DNA from 2 places in the Streptomyces sp. NPDC038707 genome. Region 2 is predicted to be linked to the other one. Evidence: riboswitches for the same ligand, from Rfam matches in the RefSeq annotation. Region 2 holds a riboswitch; the other holds the start of a gene.
What was found. A riboswitch is a leader RNA that binds a small molecule or an ion and turns the genes downstream of it on or off. The one in region 2 is predicted to bind glycine.

Region 1: it holds a riboswitch for glycine, as region 2 does, so the genes downstream of both, gcvT (glycine cleavage system aminomethyltransferase GcvT) here and gcvP (aminomethyl-transferring glycine dehydrogenase) in region 2, are expected to answer to the same signal.

What each region holds. Positions count from the first base shown of each region.
Region 1 is NZ_JBEZUP010000034.1:32,785-40,089, forward strand. It holds gene AB0E62_RS32380 (hypothetical protein) at 1-523, opposite strand, end outside; gene AB0E62_RS32385 (hypothetical protein) at 510-917, opposite strand; gene AB0E62_RS32390 (L-serine ammonia-lyase) at 988-2,355, opposite strand; gene glyA (serine hydroxymethyltransferase) at 2,459-3,724, opposite strand; gene gcvH (glycine cleavage system protein GcvH) at 3,739-4,116, opposite strand; gene gcvT (glycine cleavage system aminomethyltransferase GcvT) at 4,254-5,372, opposite strand; glycine riboswitch at 5,529-5,633, opposite strand; gene AB0E62_RS32410 (AAA family ATPase) at 5,811-6,479, shown strand; gene AB0E62_RS32415 (enhanced serine sensitivity protein SseB) at 6,546-7,305, shown strand, end outside.
Region 2 is NZ_JBEZUP010000054.1:6,539-13,843, reverse strand. It holds gene gcvP (aminomethyl-transferring glycine dehydrogenase) at 1-1,745, opposite strand, end outside; glycine riboswitch at 1,920-2,014, opposite strand; gene AB0E62_RS37945 (PRC-barrel domain-containing protein) at 2,135-2,506, shown strand; partial or broken gene AB0E62_RS37940 (DNA polymerase IV) at 3,326-4,743, opposite strand; gene AB0E62_RS37935 (MerR family transcriptional regulator) at 4,800-5,483, opposite strand; gene AB0E62_RS37930 (bifunctional nuclease family protein) at 5,755-6,228, opposite strand; gene AB0E62_RS37925 (MerR family transcriptional regulator) at 6,314-7,051, opposite strand; gene AB0E62_RS37920 (FHA domain-containing protein) at 7,095-7,305, opposite strand, start outside.

The DNA of each region.
Region 1 (7,305 bases), on a different contig from region 2:
CCAGCGTGCGGCCGTCGGGACTCGTCGTGACGGCCGTCACCCGGCGCACGCCCGCCGGGACGGGGACCCGCTCGGGACGCCCGGGATCCGCCACGTCCCAGGTGCTGGCCGAGGACCGGGTGACCGTCACCAGCAGCCGGCCGTCCGGGGTGAACGCCAGCGCCTCGGCCCGCCCGCGCGGACCGAGCCGGCCGGCGGCGGTCAGGCTCCAGTGCTCCGGGCCGGGCGTCCGGGCCCGCTCCGGCACGACCCCCTGCCAGGGACCCGGCAGCACCGCGGCGGCCGTCAGACACGTCAGGGCGACCAGCCAGGTGGTGAGCAGCCCCGGCAGCCACCGCCCCCGGAACGCCGGCCGGTACCGCGGCCGCGTCCGCGCCGGGGCCGCGGGCAGCGGCACCGGGCGGGTCCCCAGGGCGGCGGCCAGCCGCGTGCCGGGGCCCGCGTGCCGCACCGGCGGAAGATCGGCAGGGCGGACGGCCAGCGCCAGCACCAGACGGCCGAGCGCGCTGTCAGCTCGCAGCACTGGACCCCCTCGGCTGCGACAGCGCCTCCTCGGCATCCGCGCCGGCCTGCCGGGCGGTGGGCAGCGGGGGCTCGGGCTGCTGGCCCGCGCCCGCGCCGGTGATCGGGATCGCCTGGAAGAACTTCGCGACGACCAGCGGGGTGGTCACCCCCACGGCGAACGCGGCGGTCGCGTTCGGCAGCTGACCGGAGTTCCCCAGCGCCGCGGTGAGCCCGAACCCCGCGAACAGCCGCAGCCCGATGGCCACGAGCATCACCGGCCGGTCGGCACGGGTGCGCCAGGGCCAGCGCCAGCGGCTGCGCGGACCCGTCGGACGCATCAGCGCCGAGAGGTTGAGTGCTTCGGCCACACTGCTGCCGAGCAGCCCCCACAGCGCGGGGTACAGGTCGATCACGCCCTCGATCGTAGCGCTGAGTGAGGCAAATAAAGCTATTTGTGACGGTGTGGCCGGAAATCGTACCGGTTCAGCACTCGATGATGTTCACCGCCAGCCCGCCCCGGGCCGTCTCCTTGTACTTCACGCTCATGTCCGCGCCGGTGTCCTTCATGGTCTTGATGACCTTGTCCAGGGACACCTTGTGGGAGCCGTCGCCGCGCATCGCCATCTTCGCGGCCGTGACCGCCTTCACCGCGGCCATGCCGTTGCGCTCGATGCACGGGATCTGGACCAGGCCGCCGACCGGGTCGCAGGTCAGGCCCAGGTTGTGCTCCATGCCGATCTCGGCCGCGTTCTCCACCTGCTCGGGGGAGCCGCCGAGCACCTCGGCGAGCGCGCCCGCGGCCATCGAGCACGCGGAGCCCACCTCGCCCTGGCAGCCGACCTCGGCGCCGGAGATGGAGGCGTTCTCCTTGAACAGCATGCCGATCGCGCCGGCGGCGAGCAGGAACCGGACCACGCCGTCCTCGTCGGCGCCCGGCACGAAGTCGATGTAGTAGTGCAGCACCGCCGGGATGATGCCGGCCGCGCCGTTCGTGGGGGCCGTCACCACCCGGCCGCCGGCCGCGTTCTCCTCGTTCACCGCCATGGCGTAGAGCGTGATCCACTCCATCGCGTGCGCCAGCGGGTCGCCCTCGGCGCGCAGCTGGCGGGCCGAGACGGCCGCGCGGCGGCGCACCTTCAGTCCGCCGGGCAGGATGCCCTCCCGGGACATGCCGCGCTGGACGCACTCGCGCATCACCCGCCAGATCTCCAGCAGGCCCGCGCGGATCTCCTCCTCGGTGCGCCAGGCCCGCTCGTTCTCCAGCATCAGCGAGGAGATCGACAGGCCCGTCTCCTTCGTCAGGCGCAGCAGCTCGTCGCCGGTGCGGAACGGGTACTTCAGGACCGTGTCGTCCAGCACGATCCGGTCTGCGCCCACCGCGTCCTCGTCCACCACGAAGCCGCCGCCGACCGAGTAGTAGGTCTTCGTCAGCAGCTCGGCGCCCGAGTCGTCGTACGCCCACAGGGTCATCCCGTTCGCGTGGTACGGCAGCGCCTTGCGGCGGTGCAGCACCAGGTCGTCGTCGCAGGAGAACGGGATCTCGTGCGTGCCGAGGAGGGAGATCCGCCCGGCCTGCCGGATCCGCTCCACCCGCTCGTCGGCCGCCTCCACGTCCACCGTGCGCGGCGAGGCGCCCTCCAGGCCCAGCAGCACCGCCTTCGGGGTGCCGTGGCCGTGACCGGTCGCGCCGAGGGAGCCGTACAGCTCGCAGCGCAGGGACGCGACCCGGTCGAGCAGACCCTCGTTGCGCAGCCTGCGGGCGAACATGCGCGCCGCGCGCATCGGGCCGACCGTGTGGGAGCTGGACGGGCCGATGCCGATCGAGAACAGGTCGAAGACCGAGATGGCCACGGGGGACTCCTCAAGACAGGGTGGTGCAAAAAGGGCGGTACAGGGGCGCGGGCACCGCGCACACCGGTACTCCCAGTGTGCGCGGTGCCCCGCGAAAGGTGACTTACTTGCTCAGACCCGGGTACAGCGGGTGCTTGTCGGCGAGCGCCTTCACCCGTGCCTTGAGCGCCTCGGCGTCGTAGGACGGCTTCAGCGTCTCGGCGATCACGTCGGCGACCTCGGCGAAGTCCTCGGCCGTGAAGCCGCGGGTGGCCAGCGCCGGGGTGCCGATGCGCAGACCCGAGGTGACCATCGGGGGGCGCGGGTCGTTCGGGACGGCGTTGCGGTTGACCGTGATGCCGACCTCGTGCAGCCGGTCCTCGGCCTGCTGTCCGTCCAGCTCGCTCTCGCGCAGGTCCACCAGGATCAGGTGCACGTCCGTGCCGCCGGACAGCACGTTCACCCCGGCCTCGCGCGCGTCGGCCGCGGTCAGCCGCTCGGCGAGGATGCGGGCGCCCTCCACCGTACGGCGCTGGCGCTCCTTGAAGTCCTCGCCCGCCGCGACCTTGAAGGACACGGCCTTGGCCGCGATCACGTGCTCCAGCGGACCGCCCTGGAAGCCCGGGAAGACGGAGGAGTTCAGCTTCTTCGCGAAGTCCTTCTTCGCGAGGATGATGCCGCCGCGCGGGCCGCCGAGCGTCTTGTGGGTGGTGGAGGTCACCACGTCGGCGTACTCCACCGGGTTCGGGTGCAGACCCGCGGCGACCAGGCCGGCGAAGTGCGCCATGTCGACCCACAGGTACGCGCCGCTCTCGTCGGCGATCCGGCGGAACTCGGCGAAGTCCAGCTGCCGGGGGTACGCCGACCAGCCCGCGATGATCACCTTGGGGCGGTGCTCCTTGGCGAGCCGCTCCACCTCGGCCATGTCGACCAGGCCGGTCTCGGCGTCCACGTGGTAGGCGACCACGTCGAACTGCTTGCCGGAGAAGTTCAGCCGCATGCCGTGGGTCAGGTGGCCGCCGTGCGCCAGGTCCAGGCCGAGGATGGTGTCCCCGGGCTGGGCCAGCGCGAACAGGGCCGCCTGGTTCGCGGAGGCGCCGGAGTGGGGCTGCACATTGGCGTACTCGGCGCCGAACAGCTCCTTGACCCGGTCGATGGCGATCTGCTCGGCCACGTCGACGTGCTCGCAGCCGCCGTAGTAGCGGCGGCCCGGGTAGCCCTCGGCGTACTTGTTGGTGAGGACCGAGCCCTGCGCCTCCATGACCGCGAGCGGCGCGAAGTTCTCGGAGGCGATCATCTCCAGCGTCGACTGCTGGCGGCTCAGCTCGGCGTCGACCGCGGCGGCGATCTCCGGGTCCAGCTCGTGCAGGGGCGTGTTCAGGACAGTCATGGGACTACGACTCCTCAGCCGGCGGTGAAGGCGGTGTACTCGTCCGCGGAGAGCAGCTCGGCCGGCTCCTCGGTGACGCGTACCTTGAACAGCCAGCCGCCCTCGAAGGGGGCCGAGTTCACCAGCGACGGGTCGTTGACGACGTCCTCGTTGACCTCGGTGACCTCACCGGTGACCGGCGAGTACAGGTCGGAGACCGACTTCGTCGACTCCAGCTCGCCGCAGGACTCGCCCGCGGACACCGTGGAGCCGACCTCGGGGAGCTCGACGAAGACGACATCGCCGAGCGCGTTGGCCGCGTGCTCCGTGATGCCGACCGTCGAGACGCCGTCCTCGGCGTCCGACAGCCACTCGTGCTCCTTGCTGTAGCGCAGCTGCTGGGGGTTGCTCATGGCCTGAATTCTCCTGTACGCGCGGGAGTGATGGTGACGGGGGGACGTGGGAAACCGCTGGTGAGCGGGCGAATGTGCGCAGGGTCACGGACCGCCGCGGGACCGGGGACCGGGACCCGCGGGCGTGCGCCCGGCGGCTACTTCTGGCGCTTGTAGAACGGCAGCGCCACGACCTGGTGCGGCTCGTGGGCGCCCCGGATGTCCACGCCGACGCCCTCGGTGCCCGGCGCCGCGTGCGCCGCGTCGACGTAGGCCATGGCGATCGGCTTGCCCAGGGTGGGGGAGGGGGCGCCGGAGGTGACCTCGCCGATCACCTCGCCGCCGGCCACCACGGCGTACCCGGCGCGCGGCACCCGGCGGCCCTCGGCGACCAGCCCGACCAGCACCCGGGGCGGGTTCTGCTCCGCCCGGGCGGCGGCCTCGGCCAGCGCCGCGCGGCCCACGAAGTCGCCCTCCTTCTCGAACTTGACCACGCGGCCCAGCCCGGCGTCGAAGGGGGTCAGGGAGGTGGACAGCTCGTGCCCGTACAGCGGCATGCCCGCCTCCAGGCGCAGCGTGTCCCGGCAGGACAGCCCGCACGGGACCAGACCGACGCCCTCGCCCGCCTCGGACAGCGCCTGCCAGAGGGCGACGGCGTGCTCCGGCTTCACGAACAGCTCGAAGCCGTCCTCGCCGGTGTAGCCGGTGCGGGCGATCAGCGCCGGGACGCCGGCCACCGTGCCGGGCAGGCCGGCGTAGTACTTCAGGCCGTCCAGGTCGGCGTCGGTCAGGGACTTCAGGATGCCGGGGGACTCGGGGCCCTGCACCGCGATCAGCGCGTAGGCGTCCCGGTCGTCACGGACCTCGGCGGCGAAGCCGGCCGCGCGCTCGGTGAGCGCGTCCAGCACCACCTGGGCGTTGGAGGCGTTGGCCACGACCATGTACTCGGTCTCGGCCAGCCGGTAGACGATCAGGTCGTCCAGGATGCCGCCGTCGGCCCGGCAGATCATGGTGTAGCGGGCGCGGCCGACGCCGACGGAGGCGATGTTGCCGACCAGGGCGAAGTTCAGGAAGGCGGCGGCCTCGGCGCCGGTCACGGTGATCTCGCCCATGTGGGACAGGTCGAACAGACCGGCCCGGGTGCGCACGGCGGTGTGCTCGTCGCGCTCGGAGCCGTAGCGCAGGGGCATGTCCCAGCCGGCGAAGTCGGTCATCGTCGCGCCCAGCGAGCGGTGCACGGCGTCGAGCGCGGTATGACGGAGTTCGGTACTGCTCATCGGTCGGTCGTCTCCCAGGGCAAAGGACGGGCGAGGAACGTTCCTCCCCATCTGTCATCGGGACCTGAGAGGTTCGCCACGACCGCCACGGGGACGATCGCCGGCTTGCACCTTGGGTGGGACCGCCGACGGCGGCGGCCCGCTTTTCAGATGTGCCTCGCCCGCGCGGTAACGGGGCCTGAGAGATTCAAGGGAGGGACTTGCTCCTTCGGCGCCCCAGGCGGCCCCGAGGGGGCCCGGGGACTCTCCCGCGCGGATTCAAACGGCCGGTATGCAGTTGGCGGGCTCATCATTGCACGCCGCACCCCGGCCATCCAGAGCACGCCGGTTGTGACCGACCTGTGGCCGTACGCACACGAACCGCCGACCGTTCTCCATTACCTTCTCTTTACACAGAACGGGCAGGGGATCGACCGAGCCCCCGGGAGGACGATCACGGTGAACAGGACCTCGGCCTACGCCGCCCACGCCGGTCCCGCGGTGCCGGGACAGCCCTCCGCGGCGGCCCGCGAGCGGGGCGCGGACCGCCCCGCGCCGGTCGTCCGCGACCTGCGCGACCGGGCCGGGCGCAGCCCGCACGCCCTCCTCTTCGGCCCCCGCGACCTGGTGGTGATCACCGGCCTGCCCGGCAGCGGCAAGTCCACCCTGATGCGCCGCGCGGTCACCGGCCGCCGCGTCGACTCCCAGGACACCCGCGACCACTGGCAGGCCCGCGTCCCCGGCTTCCTGCCCTACGCGCTCTACCGCCCCCTGGTCCGCCTCGCCCACTACGCCGGACTGCGCCGGGCCCTGCGCACCGGCGAGGGACTCGTCGTGCACGACTGCGGCACCCAGCCGTGGGTGCGCGCCTGGCTGGCCCGCGAGGCCCGGCGCCGGGGCGGCACCCTGCACCTGCTGCTCCTGGACGTCAGCCCCGAGACGGCCCGGCAGGGCCAGCGCGAGCGCGGCCGGGGCGTCTCCCGCTACGCCTTCGGCCGTCACCGCCGCACCACCGCCCGGCTGCTGCGCGCGGTGGAGAAGGGGAGACTGCCGGCCGGCTGCGGTGCGGCGGTGCTGCTGGACCGGGACGCGGCGGACGTCCTCGTCCGCGTCGGCTTCACTCGGTGAGGCACTGTCGGCGCCACCCGCTAGCCTTCATGGTCACACCAGTGGTTCCCAGCAGGCGGTAGGCACATGGACTTCCCGGCGGACTTCCCGGCACAGGCGCACCCGCACCCGCACGGCGGTTGGCCCGGCAACGAGCTGGAGGAGGTGTTGTCGGCCTCCCTCGGCATCCCCGCGGCGGGCGGCCGGATCGTCGAGGTCCTCGGCCGCAGCTTCCTGTGGATCCCGCTGCCGAACGGCGGGGGCCCGGACAGCGGCCCGCTGGACCTGCCGACGCTGGACATCGGCGGCCAGGCGTACGTCCCGGTGTTCAGCTCCGAGGAACAGCTGCGCCAGGTGGCCGGCTCCCACATGGCGTACACCATCGCCCCGGCGGTGGAGTTCGCGCGCGGTCTGCCCCCGCAGGTGGGGATCGCCGTCAACCCCGAGGGCGTGGTCGGCATACCGCTGCCGCCCGAGGCGGTGGCCGAGCTGTGCCGGGTGGGCCGCACCCCGCTCGACGGCCCGGGCACCGGCGGCCGGGTCCGCCTCTTCGAGCCCGACTGGCAGGACGACCCGGTCGACTTCCTCGCCGCCGCCCGTGCCGAGTTCGCCGAGACCGGCGTGGTCCTCACCGCCCGCCGCTGCCTGGCCGCCGTCGAGACGGCCGACCCGGCGCTGTTCGTGGGCGTCGAACTCTCCCAGTGGGAAGGAGACCTGCGCGCCCTGCCCCTCCAGGCCCTCGGCAGGGCCCTGACCGCGGTCCCCGTCAAGTGGCCCGTCAACCTGGTCCTCCTGGACGTCACGGACGACCCGGTGGCGACCTGGCTGAAGACGAACGTCCGCCCCT
Region 2 (7,305 bases):
AGCAGACCGGCCAGCTCGCCCTGGGAGCCGGCGTTCGGCTGGAGGGAGACCTTGTCGTAACCGGTGACCTCGGCGAGCCGGTCCTCCAGCTCGCGGATGAGGGTGAGGTAGCCCTGCGCCTGCTCGGCGGGCGCGAAGGGGTGCAGCTGCCCGAACTCGGGCCAGGTGACCGGCTCCATCTCCGTGGTCGCGTTGAGCTTCATGGTGCAGGAGCCCAGCGGGATCATGCCGCGGTCGAGCGCGTAGTCACGGTCGGCCAGCCTGCGCAGGTAACGCAGCATCGCGGTCTCGGAGCGGTGCTGGTGGAAAACCGGGTGGGTGAGGTACGCGTCGGTGCGCAGCAGCGCCTCGGGCAGGGCGTCCCCGGCGGTCGCGTCCAGCGCCTCGATGTCGGCCTCGGCGCCGAAGGCGGCCCAGACGGCTTCCAGCCGGGCCCGGTCGGTGGTCTCGTCGCACGCGACGGAGACGTGGTCGGCGTCGACCGGCCACAGGTTGACGCCCTTGTCCCGGGCGGCGGCGACGACCTCGGCGGCCTTGCCGGGCACCCGCGCGGTGACGGTGTCGAAGAAGGCGCCGTGGACGATCTCCACACCGGCGGCCCGCAGCCCCTCGGCGAGGAGGGTGGCGTAGCGGTGCGTGCGCCGCGCGATGGTCTTCAGGCCCTCGGGCCCGTGGTAGACGGCGTACATGCCGGCCATGACGGCGAGCAGCACCTGCGCGGTGCAGATGTTGCTGGTGGCCTTCTCGCGGCGGATGTGCTGCTCACGGGTCTGCAGCGCGAGCCGGTAGGCCTTGTGGCCGTCGGCGTCGACGGAGACACCGACCAGGCGGCCGGGCAGGCTGCGCGCGAACTTCTCGTGCACGGCCATGTAGCCGGCGTGCGGACCGCCGAAGCCCATGGGCACGCCGAAGCGCTGGGTGGTGCCGACGGCGATGTCCGCGCCCAGCTCGCCCGGCGAGACCAGCAGGGTCAGGGCGAGCAGGTCGGCGGCCACGGTCACCAGGGCGCCCAGCTCGTGCGCCTGGTCGATGACGGGCTTGATGTCCCGTACGGCACCGGAGGCGCCCGGGTACTGGATCAGTACGCCGTTGATCTCGCGCGCGGCGATGTCGGCCGGGATGCCGTCGCCGAGGTCGGCGACGACGACCTCCACGCCGGTCGGCTCGGCGCGGGTCTGGATCACGGCGATGGTCTGCGGCAGCGCGTCCGCGTCGACCAGGAACAGGCCCTTCTTGTTCTTGCCCATGCGCCGCGACAGGGCCATCGCCTCGGCGGCGGCCGTGCCCTCGTCCAGCAGGGAGGCACCGGAGGTGGGCAGCCCGGTCAGCTCGGCGACCATCGTCTGGAAGTTCAGCAGGGCCTCCAGCCGGCCCTGGGAGATCTCCGGCTGGTACGGCGTGTAGGCCGTGTACCAGGCGGGGTTCTCCATGACGTTGCGCAGGATGACGGGCGGCGTGAAGGTGCCGTAGTAGCCCAGGCCGATCATGGAGTGCAGGACCTGGTTGCGGTCGGCGAGCGAGCGCAGTTCGGCCAGCACCTCGGCCTCGGTGCGGGCGCCCGGCAGGTCCAGGGAGTCGGCGTTCTTGATCACATCCGGGACCGCGGCGGCGGTCAGCTCGTCCAGCGAGCCGTACCCGACCTGCGCGAGCATCTTCGCCCGCGCCTCCTGGTCGGGTCCGATGTGGCGCTGCTCGAAGGGGATGCCCGCTTCGAGTTCGGAGAGCGGAATGCGATGGGCGGTCATTGCGGAGGCCTCCTGGTCTGACGCGACCTGCGAGGGGCGCCCCGGCACGGGCACCCCGACGGCCTCCCCCTCTGTCATCTGCACCTGAGAGCTTCACCGGGCGCCCGCGGGCACCGGCTTTCACCGTCGGTGAGGGCGGGAGCCGTCGACACCCGCCCTGCTTTCCAGAGTGACCTCGTCCGTGCGGTACGTGAGCCTGAGAGATTCCGGGGAGGAGTTGCTCCTTCGGCGCCTCCGAGGTGGTCGGAGGACTCTCCCGCGCGGGGTCAGCAGCCGCTTGTCAGCCTACCAGCGAGGTCAATGGGGCAGCCTTCGAGTGGCCGCCTCCTCGAATGTGCTCTTTCGTAGTGCTTACGGATGAGTTGCGACCACGTGGAGGAAGAGGGACCGTGCAGACCGACATCGATCCGCGCAGCCTGATCGGCCGCAAGGCGTTCGACCGCAACGGCACCAAGATCGGCACGATCGACGAGGTGTACCTGGACGACGCGACCGGCGTGCCCGAGTGGGCGGCCGTACGCACGGGCCTGTTCTCCCGGGACGCCTTCGTGCCGCTGGAACCCAGCGAGCTGATCGACGGCACTCTGCACGTCCCCTTCGACCGCGCCCTGATCAAGGGCGCCCCCGGCTTCGGCGTGGGCCGCCATCTCTCCCCCGAGCAGGAACTCCAGCTCTACCACCACTACGGTCTCGACGCGGCCTCCTCTCCCCCCGTGCCGGACCACGAATTCGGCAGGCTGGCGGGCTCGGAGGAAACCTGACCGGGCCCTCCCTCCGGCTCACACTCTCCCTCCTGCTCCCAGGCGTGCTCCTGCCGGTCCAGGACGTCTTCCGGGCCCGGGGCACCTTCCAGTCCCCGGCTCCGGGCATCCTCCGGAGCACGGCACCGTGCCGGACCGCGGGTCCCTTCCCGAAGGCGGTCCGCCCCCGGCCCGGGAGCCGCTCCTCGAGCAAGGGTCTCCTCGGGGATGCGGGCCGCGTCCCGGGCGTCGGCCGCCTCCGCCACAGGCCCCCCACCCCGGGCACGGGCCTCTTCCGCGACCTGGGCCCCCTCCGGAACGGCCGGCTCCTCCAGGGCACGGGACTCCTCCGACACGGAGGGCCCCTCCAGCCCCTGGGCCCCCTCCGGAACGGCCGGCTCCTCCAGGGCATGGGACTCCTCCAGGGCACGGGACTCCTCCGGCACGGAGGGCCCCTCCAGCCCCTGGGCCCCCTCCGGAACGGCCGGCTCCTCCAGGGCGTGGGACTCCTCCCCGACCGGCGACCCCTCCAGGGCACGGGACTCCTCCGGCACGGAGGGCCCCTCCAGCCCCTGGGCCCCCTCCGGAACGGCCGGCTCCTCCAAGGCGTGGGACTCCTCCCCGACCGGCGACCCCTCCAGGGCACGGGACTCCTCCGGCACGGAGGGCCCCTCCAGCCCCTGGGCCCCCTCCGGAACCGCCGGTCCCGCCAAGGCGTGGGACTCCTCCCGGACCGGCGACCCTTCCAGCCCGTGGGCCCCCTCCGGAACGTGGGCCCGCTCCGGAACGTGGGCCCGCTCCGGGACGGGGAACTCCTCCGGCGCGGAGGGCCCCTCCAGGGCGGGGGACTCCTCCGGGGCCCGGGGCGGCGCCCCCTGCCGGCCATCGTCCGGCGGGCCGGGACGGGTGGGCAGGTGGGGAGGGTCCGCGACCAGCGGCAACGGATCGGCGGGCGACAGCGCGGGATCGTCGACGAAGAACGTCCGCACCCGCCCCGGCTCCGACTGCGGCGTCTCGAACCGCACCGTCACCCTCCCCACCCCGCTTCCCTGCACCCAGCCCGCCCCGTACTCGGCATGCCGCACATCCTGGCCGGCCCGCCAGTGCCGCTCCACGGCTTCCGGCCGCTCCGCCTCGGGCTCGGCCCCGGCCGCTGCCTCCGCCGGCTCCTCCGCCACCCCCACCGGCACGGCCTGCGCGAACAGGTCCTCCTGGGTGTAGTCGGCGAGCCCGGACACCCCGACCCCGAGCAGCCGTACCCCGCCGGTCGTGTCCACGGAGTCCAGCAGGCGCGCCGCCGCCTCCCGGATGACCACGGGGTCGTCGGTGGGCCCCCGGAGCGTCTCGGAACGGGTCAGGGTGGAGAAGTCGTACCGCCGTACCTTGAGCACGATGGTCCGGCCGGACAGTCCGGCCCCGCGCAGTCGCCGCACGCACCGGTCGGCCAGCCGCTGCACCTCCAGGCCGACCCGCAGCCGGTCGTGGATGTCCACGTCGTAGGTGTCCTCCACCGACACCGACTTGGCCTCCCGCTCGGCCACCACCGGCCGCTCGTCCCGGGCGTGCGCCATCGCGTACAGGGCCTGCCCGTGCGCCTTGCCGAGCAACCGGACCAGCTCGTCCTCGCCCGCCTCCGCCAGCTCCTGCACCGTGGTGATCCCGGCCCGGCGCAGATGGTCCCCGGTGGCCGGCCCGACCCCCGGCAGCGTCCGCACCGGCATGGGCGCCAGCAGGTCGCGCTCGGTACCCGGCTGGATCAGCACCAGCCCGTCCGGCTTGGCCTGCTCGGAGGCGATCTTCGCGAGCATCTTGGAGGCGGCGAGCCCCACCGAACCGGTGAGTCCGGTGACCGCGCGGATGTCCGCCCGCAGCTTCTGTCCGGCCCGGCGCGCCGACTCCTCGTCCCAGGCCGCTCCCCCGGCCTCGAGGTCCACGAACGCCTCGTCCAGGCTCAGCGGCTCCACCAGCGGCGACAGCTCCCGCAGCAGCGCCATCACCTGCTCGCTGATCGTCCGGTACAGCGTGAAGCGCGGCACCAGATAGGCGGCGTTGGGTGCCAGCCGGCGCGCCTGGGCCATGGGCATCGCCGAGTGGACCCCGAACACCCGCGCCTCGTACGACGCGGTGGCCACCACACCGCGCGGTCCGAGCCCGCCCACGACGACCGCCTTCCCGCGCAGGCTCGGCTTGGACGCCTGCTCCACCGAGGCGAAGAAGGCATCCATGTCGAGATGCAGGATCGTGGGCGCGTTTCTCACATCTCCGATGCTGCACCACGGCACTGACAATGCGGTGGTGCCGGTGCCCCGGCCGGTCAGACCGCCCGGTTGCGCCGCCGCGCCAGCTCGTCCGCGGGGTTGTGCCCGACCAGGGTCTCCCCGGTGTCGATGCGCTCGCCGTGCAGCTGGGAGAGGGCGCTTTCCACGTCCCGCCACACCACGCCGACGGCGATCCCGAAGATGCCCTGACCGCCCTGGAGCAGGGCGTGGACCTCGTCCGGCGAGGAGCACTCGTACACGGTGGCGCCGTCGCTCATCAGGGTCATCCGCTCCAGGTCACGGAAACCGCGTTCTCTGAGGTGCTGCACGGCCGTGCGGATGTTCTGCAGCGACACACCGGTGTCCAGAAAGCGCTTCACGATCTTCAGGACGACGACGTCCCGGAAGCTGTACAGCCGCTGGGTGCCCGACCCGTAGGCCGGCCGCACGCTGGGCTCGACGAGACCGGTGCGGGCCCAGTAGTCCAGCTGCCGGTACGTGATGCCGGCGGCAGCGCAGGCCGTGGGCCCGCGGTAACCGATCTGCTCCGACGTCATGGACGCCACCCCTCCGCCGTTCGGCACCGCCGTCGGCAGCTGCGGAGCGTGCTCCACCGCGCCGCCGGGATGGGCATATCCCCCGCTTGGGCGCAGCCGCGAACTCGGGGGCGGGTACGGACCGCTTTCCCCGAAACCGTGTCCCGGGGCACCCCCGACCGTACCGTCGCCGCTGGTTCTCACGCCGACCTCCGTCCTTGACCTGCCTTCTCGACGGTAGGCAGTCACCAGGGGTGCGTCAACGATCGCCACACTCGGCACGCCGAGTGATAATCACCCTAGGAGTGGTTTCCCGTGTCCCACCGCGGGGAAAGGCTAGCCGAATGCCCTCGCCGCGAACCGGAGAACGCTCCCCCTGCCGGAGGCAATTGCCAGGACGCCGACCGCGCGGAACCGCCGACGGCGCCGGGCGAAACCCTGCTCCGGGCCCGGTCCGGCGGGCCGGCCGGGCCGGTCACTGGCTGCTGGTGCCGAAGTCCTCGGGGGAGATCTGGTCGAGGAACTCCCGGAACTTCTCCACCTCGTCCTCCTGCTCGTCGGGAATGGCGATGCCCGCGTCGTCCAGCACCGTGTCACTGCCGTAGATCGGCGTGCCGGTGCGCAGAGCCAGCGCTATGGCATCGGAGGGGCGGGCGCTGACCTCGACCCCACTGGCGAACACCAGCTCCGCGTAGAAGACGCCTTCTCGCAGATCGGTGATGCGCACCTCGGTCAGCTCCTGGCCGACGGCCTCCAGCACGTCCTTGAACAGGTCGTGGGTCAGCGGTCGTGCGGGGGCCATGCCCTGCTGGGCGAAGGCGATCGCCGTCGCCTCCCCCGGCCCGATCCAGATGGGGAGATAACGGTCGCCCCCCACTTCGCGCAGGAGCACGATCGGTTGGTTGGAGGGCATTTCGACCCGGACACCTACGACATCGAGCTCGTTCACACAGCAACCCTAGGCCGTGCCCGGGACGTTTGGGTAGTCGGGCCGGGAACAGGTGCCCGATCCGGACGCCCGGGGGCCCTCTCTTTCACGGGATCCGCACCCCGAGGGCGGTCTTCACCAGGGCCGCGTGCAGCTTCATCGTGAGGTCCGCCAGCTCCTTCGTGCGGGCCTCGGCGTGCGCCCTGGTCTGCGGGTTGCGGTGGCGCTTGAGCGGGGCCACGATCTGGTCGACCAGGCCCGCCTCACGGTCCGCGGCGGCCTTCATCACCCGCAGGTGGCGCGGCTCGATCCCGAACCGGCCCAGCTCGGCGATCAGCGAGGCGACGGTGACGGCCTCGGCGTCGTACGCCCCGTCCTCCAGGGGAGCGATGAGCCCGTAGGACTCCCACTCCTTCAGCTCGCCCTCGTCGATGTCCGCCGCGGCCAGCAGCTCGGCCCTGCCCACCCTGGCCACCGTGGGCTCCTCCACGGACACCGGCCCGTCCGGCGCGCTGCGCTGGCGCCCGACCACGGGCGGCGGGACGGCCTCGCCCCGCTCCATGGCGTCCAGGTGCTCCCGGATCACCTTGAGCGGCAGATAGTGGTCCCGCTGCATCCGCAGGATGTGGCCGAGGCGCTCGACGTCCCCGGCGCTGAACTTGCGGTACCCCGACGGGGTCCGCCGCGGCTCGACGAGCCCCTCCGACTCCAGGAAGCGGATCTTGGAGATGGTGACTTCGGGGAACTCGTCGCGCAGCACGTTCAGCACCGTGCCGATGCTCATCAGCCCACTGTCCCTGGCGGCGGTACCGCTTCCGGCACCGCCGCTCGGTGTTTGAAGCATGGACCTTCCCTCTGGGTTCCCCCGGACACCGTCCGGGGGCGGGTCAGTAGCCCTGCCGGCTCGCGTAGAACACCAGCCGGTACTTGCCGATCTGCACCTCGTCACCGTTCGACAGGGCGACCTGGTCGATGCGCTCGCGGTTGACGTACGTGCCGTTCAGGCTGCCCACGTCGGCCACCGTGAAGGAGCCGTCGGGGGAGCGCCGGAACTCCACGTGCCGCCGGGAGACCGTCACGTCGTCCAGGAAGATGTCG